Regions from separate parts of the Pseudomonas sp. JC1203 genome, predicted to be linked through region 1. Evidence: riboswitches for the same ligand, from Rfam matches in the RefSeq annotation. Region 1 holds a riboswitch; the other holds the start of a gene.
What was found. A riboswitch is a leader RNA that binds a small molecule or an ion and turns the genes downstream of it on or off. The one in region 1 is predicted to bind cobalamin.

Region 1 (5,426 bases):
CCACGGGCCGGCTGGATGCCGACGAAAGTCAGGCCAAAACGCAGTCCGGCGACCATCATGCGGCCGCTGCGGCACATGGGGTCGGCGCTCGGCTCACCCCAGCGCTCGCGCACCGCCTGCTGGTTGGCCAGCGGCAGGCGCGCAAACGCCGCCAGGTAGTCGTCCATGGCCATGCTCTGAGCGCAGGGGCGCAGGTCGAGGCTGTCGAGGTCGTTGCTGACGCCGCCCAGCAATTGCTGGATCAGCGCCGTGCCGCTGGCGGGCAAGCCCTGCACTGGGTAGCCCTCGGCGTGCAGGGCGCGAAGAATGTTCAGCGCCGCCGCCGGGGTGTCCAGGCCCACGCCGTTGCCAATGCGGCCGTCGCGGGTCGGGTAGTTGGCCAGGATCAGGGCTATACGCTTCTGGCCATTGGGCAGCCGCGCCAGCTCGGCCCAGCGCCGCGCCAGTTCGGCGACGAAATCCATGCGCTCGGGGTGCGCGCGGTAGCAGACCACGTCGGACTGGCTGCGCTCGCTGCGCCAGGCCAGGTCCTTGAAGCTGATGGGGCGGCTGATGATGCGCCCGTCCAGCTCCGGCAGGGCGATGTGCATGGCCAGGTCGCGCGGGCCCAGGCCCTGCTCGCTGGCTTCCCAGCCAGGCTGGTTGTCCTGGGCACAGATGGCCTGGATCACCGGGATGTCGCGGCGGAACGGCCGCAAGTGCGGCGCTTCCGGGCTGGACTGGGCAAAACCGGTGGTGTTGAGAATCACCGCCGCGCCGACGTCGTCCATCCAGGCCTGCACCTGGCTCAGGCAGCCAGCCTCCTTGAGGCTGGCCACGGCCATGGGCAGCGGGTTCAGGCCCGCCGCCAGCAGGCGCTGGCAGAACACGTCGACAAAACCGGTGTTGGCCGCCTGCAGGTGCGAGCGGTAGAAAATCAGCGGCACCACCGCCTGCCCCGGCTGCCAGTCCGCCCGCCAATGGGCCAGGCCGGCATCGTGGTGGGCCGGGTGATAAATGGCGGTGCGCGGCAAGGCCTGTGGCTCGGCCCAGGCGTAGTCACGACCGAGAAATTGGCTGGCCAGGCAGTTGAACAACGACAACGCGTTACCCATGCCGCCCTGGCGCAGGAAGTGCCACAGGCGTTCGCCCACCTCGCGGCCCACGGTGCCCAGGTCGCTGAGCTCGGGGTCGGGGCGGTCGTCGCCGGGCACCAGAATAAGCTGCACGCCGCGTTCGGCCAGCGCCACCAGCTGCTCGACGCCGTAGCGCCAGTAGCCGATGCCGCCGTGCAGGGAAATCAGGATGACCTTGGCGTGGCGCAACACCTCGTCCACGTACAGGTCCACGGAAGCGTGGTTCTGCACCTGCATGGGGTTGGCCAGGCGCAGGCTGGGGAAGTCGTCCGGCAGTTGCCGGGCGGCTTCGGCCAGCAGCGCCAGGTGCGAGTCACCGCTGCAGAGAATCACCAGCTCGGCCGGCGTCTGGCCCAGGTCGGCGATGCTGTCGTCCGGCACGAAACCGCCGGGCTGGGTTCTCAGCAGGTGCATGGCTTAACCGTTCAGCGCAGCGCGCAGCTGGCTTTCCAGCAGGGCTGCGTCCAGCTCCTGGCCGATCAGCACCAGGCGCGTGCTGCGTGCTTCTTCGGCGCGCCAGGCGCGGTCGAAATGCTTGTCGAAGCGGGTACCCACGCCCTGGATCAGCAGGCGCATCGGCTTGCCCGGAATAGCGGCGAAGCCCTTCACGCGCAGGATGCCGTGCTTGACCACCAGGGTGGTCAGGGCGTCGAGCAGCTGTGCTTCCGGCGCTTCGGGCAGCTCGATGGAGATGGAGTCGAAGGCATCGTGGTCGTGGTCGTCGTGATCATCGTCGTCGTGGTGATGATCGTGGTGGGTCAGGCGGCCGTCGATGTGTTCCTCCGACTCGGCGCCCAGGCCCAGCAGCACGTCCAGCGGCAGGCGGCCGCTGCTGGCTTCGATGACCTTGACCGCCGGCGGCAGCTCTTCGGCGACTTCGCGGCGCACGGCGGCCAGGGCCTCGGGCGCGATCAGGTCGGCCTTGTTGAGGATCACCAGGTCGGCGCTGGCCAGTTGGTCGGCGAACAGCTCGTGCAGGGGCGACTCGTGATCCAGGTTGGGGTCCAGCTTGCGCTGGGCGTCGACCTGGTCCGGGAAGGCGGCGAAGGTGCCGGCGGCCACGGCCGGGCTGTCGACTACGGTGATCACCGCGTCGACGGTGCAGGCGCTGCGAATTTCCGGCCACTGGAAGGCTTGTACCAACGGCTTGGGCAGGGCCAGGCCGCTGGTTTCGATGAGAATGTGGTCCAGGTCGCCACGGCGCGCTACCAGCTCGCGCATGACCGGGAAGAACTCTTCCTGCACGGTGCAGCACAGGCAGCCGTTGGCCAGTTCGTAGACGCGGCCGGTGGCTTCTTCTTCGGTGCAGCCGATGGTGCACTGCTTGAGGATTTCGCCGTCGATACCCAGCTCGCCGAATTCATTGACGATGACCGCGATGCGGCGGCCCTGGGCGTTATCCAGCATGTGGCGCAGCAAGGTGGTCTTGCCCGAGCCCAGGAAGCCGGTGACGATGGTGACGGGTAGCTTGGCCAGTGTTTTCATCGGATGCCCTTGGCAATATGGCGGGCAAACGGGACGAGAACCGCGGGTGCCAGGCACGCGGGTGCATTCGCCACCGGATCACCCCGCCCGGTTGTAGTGGAAGTCTGTCGAGGCAGGTCTCCTGGCTTGCGGCGTGGGCTCGAAAGCTGGCCCTGGCGCCTTCCCGCGTGGAACGCAGTGGCATTGCCCGGGCGCGCACCGCTTACAGTTGCGGGGGCAGCTGCGGCTTGAACCGCATTCCCATCTTGGCTCCGCGTGGCGGAGAACCTCGAAGGTGCAAGGCTACGCAGTGTGGGGGGGAAGGTCAACATCGCCCCTGGCCGCTGCCTGCGGCAGCGGCTACGGTATAGTGGCGGCTTGAGATTTTGTGGACGCCTCCCATGCCTGACCTCTACGCCGGCTTCGGCTGCCAGCGCGGCTGCCCCGCCAGCGTGCTGGCCGACCTGCTCGACACCACCCTCGCCCACCACGGCCTGACTCGCGCCGACCTGGCGGGGCTGGCGAGCATTGACCTGAAAGCCGACGAGCCGGGCCTGCTGGAACTGGCGCAGGCGCTGGACGTGCCATTGACGCTATTCAGCACCACCCAACTCGCCCTTTTCGAAGCGCAACTGACCCACCGCTCCGCCGCAGCCTTCACCCACACCGGCTGCCACGGCGTGGCCGAAAGCGCCGCCCTGGCAATGGCGGGCGCTGGCAGCCAGCTGCGCGTCAGCCGGCAAAAAAACACCAAGGCCACCCTGGCATTGGCACAAGCGGGCCCGATTCCCGGATAATCACCGCCTCGCACTTGAATTTCGCTCAAGCAGCATTCGTTTTCTTCAGGATTTGCACATGACCGTCTACTTCATCGGCGCCGGCCCCGGCGACCCGGAACTGATCACCGTCAAGGGCCAGCGGCTGATCCGCCAATGCCCGGTGATCATCTACGCCGGCTCCCTGGTGCCTGCCGCCGTGCTCGCAGGCCACCAGGCCGAAATGGTGGTCAACAGCGCCGAATTGCACCTGGAGCAGATCATCGAGCTGCTGGCCGCCGCCCATGCCCGCGGCCAGGACGTGGCCCGGGTGCACTCGGGCGACCCGAGCCTGTACGGCGCCATCGGCGAGCAGATCCGTTGCCTGCGCGAACGCGGCATCCCCTTCGAAATCATCCCTGGCGTCACCGCCACCGCCGCCTGCGCCGCACTGCTGGGCGCCGAGTTGACGCTGCCGGGGGTGTCGCAGACGGTCATCCTGACCCGCTACGCCGACAAGTCGCCGATGCCCGAAGGCGAAGCCCTGCACGACCTGGCCCGCCACGGCGCGACCATGGCCATTCACCTGGGCGTGCAGCATTTGCCAAAAATCCTCCTGGAGCTGCTGCCCCACTACGGCGCCGACTGCCCCATCGCCGTGATTCACAAGGCCAGCTGGCCGGACCAGGACTGGGTGACCGGCACCCTGGCCGACATCGAAGCGAAAGTCGCGGCCAAGGGTTTCCGCCGCACGGCGCTGATACTGGTCGGGCGGGTGCTGGATACTGACTGCTTTGGCGAGTCGGCGCTGTATCGCGCCGGCCACGCGCACTTATACAGACAACCCCTGTAGCAGCGACCGCCTGTGGGAGCTGGCTTGCCAGCGAGCTGTTGAGGCCCTAAACGCTCGCGGGCAAGCCAGCTCCCACAGACGGCCGCTGCTACGGAGAATTGAGCCAGGAGTTTTTATGCGCCGGATTGCCTGTTTGCTCTACCCGGATGTGATGAGCCTGGACGTCACCGGGCCGATGCAGGTGTTCGCCTCGGCCAACGAGGAATTGGCGCGCCTGGGCCGCGCCCCCGCCTACGCCCTGCTGATGCTGGGCGAACAGGCCGGCCCGGTGGTGACGTCGGCGGGCTTCAGCCTGTATGCCGAGCAGCGCTACCAGGACACCGACCCCGCCAGCCTCGACACCCTGCTGGTGCCCGGCGGGCGCGGCGAGGCTGCGCAATTCGCCAACCAGCCGCTGCTGGACTGGCTCAGGCACGCCGAGCCGCAGGTGCCACGCCTGGGCTCGGTCTGCTCCGGCGCGCTGATCCTGGCCCATGCCGGCCTGCTGGACGGCCACCGCGCCACCACCCACTGGGCGGACGTCAACGCGCTGCAAGCCTTTCCGGCCATCGACGTGCAGGGCGAGCGCCTGCACACCTACAGCCCGGCAAGCCGCCGGCGCTTCACCTCGGCCGGGGTGACGGCGGGCATCGACCTGGCGCTGGCCCTGGTGGAAGACGACTTGGGGCGCCCCATCGCCCTGGCGGTGGCGCGGCGGCTGGTGATGTTCCTCAAGCGCCCCGGCGACCAGGCGCAATTCAGCCCGCACCTGGCGCCCCAGGCCAGCCGCGCGCCGCGCCTGGGCGCGCTGCTGGAATGGATACCCGGCCACCTGGGCGAAAACCTGGCGCTGGAGGCGCTGGCCGAGCAGGCGTGCATGGCGCCACGCACCCTGTACCGGGTGTTCATGGCCGAATTGGGGGTTACCCCGGCGCGCTATATAGAACAGGTGCGGCTGGAGTCAGCCCGCGCCCTGCTCCAGGGCCGCCAGGCATCGGTGCAGAGCGTGGCGCGGCTGTGCGGCTTCGGCCACGCGGAAAGCATGCGCCGCAGCTTCCACAAAGCGTTGGGGGTGAGCCCGCAGGATTACGCCGAGCGTTTTGGCAGCGATTGCCGGGCATAAAAAAACGGCGCTCACGGGGCGCCGTTTTTCCGCTTCGCAGCGTACGCCTTAGTAGTAGGCGTTTTCTTTCTGCGAGTGGTCAGTCACGTCGCGCACGCCCTTGAGCTCCGGGATGCGTTCGAGCAGGGTGCGCTCGA
Region 2 (5,426 bases), on a different contig from region 1:
ATATAGGCGGTGACCCGCGCCAGCGCGTCGCGACGGCCACGGCGCGCGGCGCGGTCGCAGGCCAACTGCTGCAAGGCCGTGGCGAAGCGCTGGCTGACCACGCCAATCAGCTGCAACAGGCCTGCGCGCAGCAGCGTGGTGGTGCCGAAGTCACGGGTGCGGTCCAGTTCGCGCAGGCGTATCAACACGCTTTCTATCTCGGCAAAGGCCTCGTCGTCGAGGATGAAGTCCAGGTGCTCCTGGCATTGGAACGGCGCCAGCTCCGGCGCCTGGCCCAGGGGCACGTCTTCCAGGTCCAGCGGGTCGCAGGCCAGGTGCGGCAGCAGGAAGCTCTGGGCGAAGTTGATGAGCATGAAGTTGCCGTGCTCGGGGTGCGGGATCAAATGCAGGCGGTGCGGCAGGATAAAGCTCAGGGCGTTGCGCGGAAACGGCCGCACCGCGCCGCCGATGTGCTGCACGGTGTCGCCACCCAGGTTGACCTGGATCTGGAAGTATTCGTGGCGGTGCGGCGCGGTGAGTGCCTCGCGCTCCTGCTTGTCGCGGATGTAGAAATCCTCGCGGTTGCTGCGCTGCTGCATGCCATAGGTGGGCACGCGGGACAGGGACGGCATGGCAGCAACCTCGAAGACCGGAAAGACGCCGCCAGTCTAAAGCGCGGCGCGCCGGCTGTCAGCGCTTGCCGATGCGCAACTCGAACTGCGCCACGCCGTCGATGCCGGCACTGACCTGGTCACCGGGCTGCAAGGCGCCGACGCCGGCCGGGGTGCCGGTGAAAATCAGGTCGCCGGGCTGCAATGCCACCGAGCGCGACAGATAGGCGATCACGTCCGGCACCGCCCAGATCTGGTCCGCCAGGTCGCCGCGCTGGCGCTCCTCGCCGTTGACCTTCAGCCAGATGGCGCCGCTGGCCGGGTGGCCCAGGCTGGCCGCTGGAAGCAGCGCGGTGCACGGCGCGGATTCGTCGAAGCCCTTGGCCCAGTCCCAGGGCCGGCCCTGCTTCTTGGCCTGGGCCTGCAGGTCGCGGCGGGTCAGGTCCAGGCCTACGCCGTAGCCCCAGACGTGGCCCAGGGCCTGCTCGGGGGCGATGTCGACGCCGCCTTCGGCGATGGCCACCACCAGTTCAATTTCGTGGTGCAGGTCGGCGGTCAATGGCGGGTAGGCAATCACGCCTTCAGCCGGCACCACGGCGTCGGCAGGCTTGCAGAAGAAGAACGGCGGTTCGCGGTCCGGGTCATGGCCCATCTCCCGCGCGTGCTCGGAATAGTTGCGGCCCACGCAGAACACCCGGCGAATGGGGAAGCGGCGGCTGTCACCGGCAATGGCAACGCTGGCGGCGGGCGGCTGGGGTATCACGTAGTCGGTCATGGGGCAGCACTCCTGTTTCAAAGGCCACCAGTCTGCCTGCCGGCACCCCGGCTGGCTTGCACAGAACGGCGCGAATTTTGGACTGGGCAACGCAATGGCGCATACTGCGCCACCTGCGTCATGACAAGGAGTACCTATGACCGATTACACCGACAACGTCGTCCCCCTGCGCAACGCCCGTGTGTTCGAGGACGACGGCAACGAACCCGAGCCGCTGGACGACACCATGCGCCGCCTGATGGTGCAGACTTTCGCCGGCACCGACATCGACTGCGCCGCCATCCGCACCCAGGGCCAGTACCGCCAGGCCATGGAATACATGTTCAATGGCATCCTCAACGGCCCGAACCCGGGCGAGAACATTCTGGCCTGGGCCATGAACATCATTAACGTCTCGGGCCAGGAATTCAGCAAGCTGGACGGCTTTCGGGCCAAGCTGTGCGGCAAGGCCATGATCGACATGAGCAACGGCGTGCCTGGCTCGCTGGAGAAGATGCAGCGGGTACAGCGCATCCTGCGCAGCGGCCTGCAGCCGGTAGGCCCCGGCCACACGCCCAGCGAAGACTGAAAACGCGTTACTCGGCGCTGGCCGCCGCGCGGTCGGCGCGCCATTGCGCCAGGGTGGCGTTGGCCTGTTGCAGCTGCTGCTCCAGGTGCGCCTCGCGCAGTACCTGGGCCTTGGTGGCCTGAACCTGCGCCGCCTGCTCTTCGCGGAACACGGCAATCTGCCGGTCCAGCGCCTCGCGCACGCCCAAGGCCTGGGCCAACTGGCTGGCCAGCGCAGTGCTTTCGGCGGCCTTGTCGGCCAGGGCCTGGGCGGCGTTGTCCTGATCCTTGCGCGCCTGGCGCGCCTCCACCAGCATGCGTTCGTTATCGCGGTTAAGGCGCATCAGCTCGTCCTGCTTGACGATCAGGCTCTGCTGCAACTGCCGCACTTCCACCTGCACCTGCTGCACCTGGCCTTCGTGGCGACGCTGATCCTGGTCGCGCTGCTCTTTCACGGCCTGGCGGTAATGCTCCAGGGCGTCACGGGCGTGCTGGTGCTTGTCTTCCAGCGAGCGGATGTGCTCGTCCTTTTCCTGCACGCGCAGTTGCAGGTCGCTGCATTCCTGGCCCAGCCGCGCGTTACGGGTGTGCTCGGCCTGCAGGGTGGTGCGGCAGGTGGCCAACTGTTCCGACTCGCTGGCCAGCGCCTCGGCCTGAATCTCGAACTGCTGTTGCAGGGCGGCGTGGGCCTTGGCGGCCTCGGCCAGGTCGGCTTCAAGCACGGCTTTTTGCAGGTCGAAGCGGGCCTGAGCCTGCTGCACGTACTCGTCACCCTCCTCTTTCAGGCGCAAGGCCAGGCGGCCTACCAGCTCGCCCAGCTCCTGGGTCAGGTGTTCGCGCGGGGCCTGGCGGCGCTGGTCGGTTTCCTCCAGCTCCTTGAGGTACCGGTGGATGGTGGTCTTCGAACCGGTGTTCCCCAGCGCCACGCGCACGGCGTCGATGGTGGGGTTTTCGCCCCGGGCCAGCAGCGCCTCACGCGCCTTTTGCACCACTGCCTTGTTGATCCCGCCCCGTGCCATGCCTGCTCCTGTGAAGTGTACTGCGGTATGTATTCTGTAATGGCGCGCAATATACCACGGTGCTTGGGATATACCACCGAGCTTGGCAATATCACCGTATCAGCTTTGAGACATTGACCTGGATCCACATCGGTGGTCGAATGCGCGCCAGTTTCAGGTGCCCTCAGCCGCCGTGCTCAGGGTGAAACGGGAAGCCGGTGCGTCACTTTGGTGATCAGTCCGGCGCTGCCCCCGCAACGGTAAGCGAGCGAACACGTTGATATGCCACTGTGCACACCGCATGGGAAGGCGACGCGTTCATGACCCTCGCAAGCCCGGAGACCGGCCTGCAAACGCTTCGATTGGCAACCCGCGGTGGGCGGGCGCAGGCCGGTTTCCGTGGGCGTTTGCGCCCGCGATTTGCCATGCGTGTCCCTCCGGGTTCATCTTTTCCTGACTTGTAGTTGGAACAGCATGTCCCGTACTTCCCTGCTTCACAGCCTGGCCCCGTGCCTGGCGTTGTTTTTGCCCTTGCCTGCCCACGCCGATGAACTGGCGCTACCGGCGACCACCATCAGCGAACGCGCCGACACCCCGCTGGCCACGCCCGGCACGGCCGGTTCACGCCTGAACCTGACACCGCTGCAGACCCCTGCCAGCATCAGCAGCCTCGACGAGGCCGCCATCGACGGCCGCAACAACCTCACCGTGCAGGAAGCGGTTACCCGTGCCCCCGGCATCACCAGCATCGCCGCGCCGGGCAACGGCAACACCGCGTTGTCCGCGCGCGGCTTCAGTGGCCATGAGTCGGTGATGACCCTGTTCGACGGCGCGCGCCTGTACACCGGCGCCGGCACCCAGACCTTCCCCGTGGACCCGTGGATGGTCGAGCGCATCGACGTAATCCGCGGCCCGGCCTCGGTGCTGTATGGCGAAGGCGCCACTGGCGCGGTGATCAACGTGGTGCCGAAAAAGCCTTTCGAGGGCGCCATCAGCAACCACCTGCGCGTGGGTTACGGCAGCGACGACCGCCAGCAGACCGCCTTTGACAGCGGCGGTTCGCTGGGCGAGCGCCTCAGCTACCGGCTGACCCTGGACCAGCAAAGCAGCAACGGCTGGGTAGACCGTGGCCAGTCCTCAAGCCTGGCCTTCAGCGGCGCCCTGCGCTGGCAAGCCAGCGACGACCTGAGCGTCACCCTGGCCCATGAGCAGGGCGACAGCCGGCCCATGAACTACCTGGGCACGCCGCTGATCGACGGCCACTACCGCGACAGCCTGCGCGACAAGAACTACAACGTGCGCAACGCCGTGCAGCACTACGACGACCAGTGGACGCGCCTGACCACCGACTGGACCCTGAGCGACGCCGTCAGTGCCAGCAACGAGCTGTACTACATCAAGAGCCGCCGCCACTGGCGCAACGCCGAAAGCTATAGCTGGGACAGCAGCCAGGGCCAACTGCTGCGCGGCAGTTACCTGGAAATCAAGCACCACGAAGAACAACTGGGCGACCGCCAGGCCTTCACCTTCAACCACAGCCTGTTCGGCCTGGCCAGCAAGACCGTGGTGGGCGCCGAATACAACCGCATCCGCTTCGGCCTGGCCAACAATTCCCCCTACACCGATGTCGGCGGCGACTACCTCGACCCGTGGGCGCCGGCGCCTGGCTACTTCCACAGCCAATCGCCGTTCCAGGCGCTGAGCCAGAGCACCACGCAGACCTTCGCGCTGTTCGCCGAAAACCGCCTGCAACTGTCCGAGCGCTGGGCGCTGGTGACCGGTGTGCGCCGCGACCAGAACCATATCCAGCGTGACGACCTGCGCGCCGACACTCGCAGCGACCGCAGCCTGGCCGGCGGCAACTGGCGCGCCGGGCTGGTGTTTGCGCTGACGGACCAACTGTCGCTGTATGGCCAGTACTCCACCAGCCAGGACGGCGTCAGTGACCTGATCAGCATGAACCCCAGCCAGCAGCAGCTGGACCTGGCCCGGGCGAAGCAGACCGAGGTGGGCCTCAAGCAGCAATTCTGGGACGGGCGCGGTGCGTGGACGCTGGCCGCCTACCACATCGTCAAGAACAAGCTACTGACCACCGACCCCATCACCCGCGACACCTTGCAGGTGGGCCAACAGTCCTCGAACGGCCTGGAAGCCAGCCTGGAACTGGCGCTGGCAGACCATTGGCAGCTGTCGGCCAACGCCGCGCTGGTGCGCGCCCGCTATGACGATTTTGACGAAGCGGTGAATGGCCAGGTGCTGTCGCGCGCCGGCAACCGCCCCACCGACGTGCCACGGCGCACGGCGAACCTGTGGCTGAGCAAGGCCCTCACCGAGCGCATCGACGCCGGCGCAGGCCTGCGCTACGTGGACGCGCGTTACGCCAATACCGCCAACACCGCGCAGGTGCCGGGGTATACGGTGGTGGATGCGAACCTGGGCTGGCAGGCGCTGCCGGATGTGCGCCTGGGGTTGCAGTTGAACAACCTGCTGGACCGGCGCTATGCGGTGTCGCAGCAG

Region 2: another riboswitch for cobalamin. It lies ahead of AC0SZ7_RS03295 (TonB-dependent receptor); the one in region 1 lies ahead of cobW (cobalamin biosynthesis protein CobW).

The regions. Positions count from the first base shown of each region.
Region 1 covers NZ_JBWCAM010000017.1:31,505-36,930, forward strand. The annotation lists gene cobN (cobaltochelatase subunit CobN) at 1-1,529, opposite strand, end outside; gene cobW (cobalamin biosynthesis protein CobW) at 1,533-2,600, opposite strand; cobalamin riboswitch at 2,695-2,886, opposite strand; gene AC0SZ7_RS23185 (cobalamin biosynthesis protein) at 2,981-3,376, shown strand; gene cobM (precorrin-4 C(11)-methyltransferase) at 3,435-4,187, shown strand; gene AC0SZ7_RS23195 (GlxA family transcriptional regulator) at 4,303-5,289, shown strand; gene nfuA (Fe-S biogenesis protein NfuA) at 5,338-5,426, opposite strand, start outside.
Region 2 covers NZ_JBWCAM010000002.1:15,884-21,309, reverse strand. The annotation lists gene AC0SZ7_RS03315 (helix-turn-helix transcriptional regulator) at 1-611, opposite strand, end outside; gene AC0SZ7_RS03310 (fumarylacetoacetate hydrolase family protein) at 670-1,365, opposite strand; gene AC0SZ7_RS03305 (hypothetical protein) at 1,502-1,933, shown strand; gene AC0SZ7_RS03300 (DNA-binding protein) at 1,941-2,930, opposite strand; cobalamin riboswitch at 3,069-3,274, shown strand; gene AC0SZ7_RS03295 (TonB-dependent receptor) at 3,384-5,426, shown strand, end outside.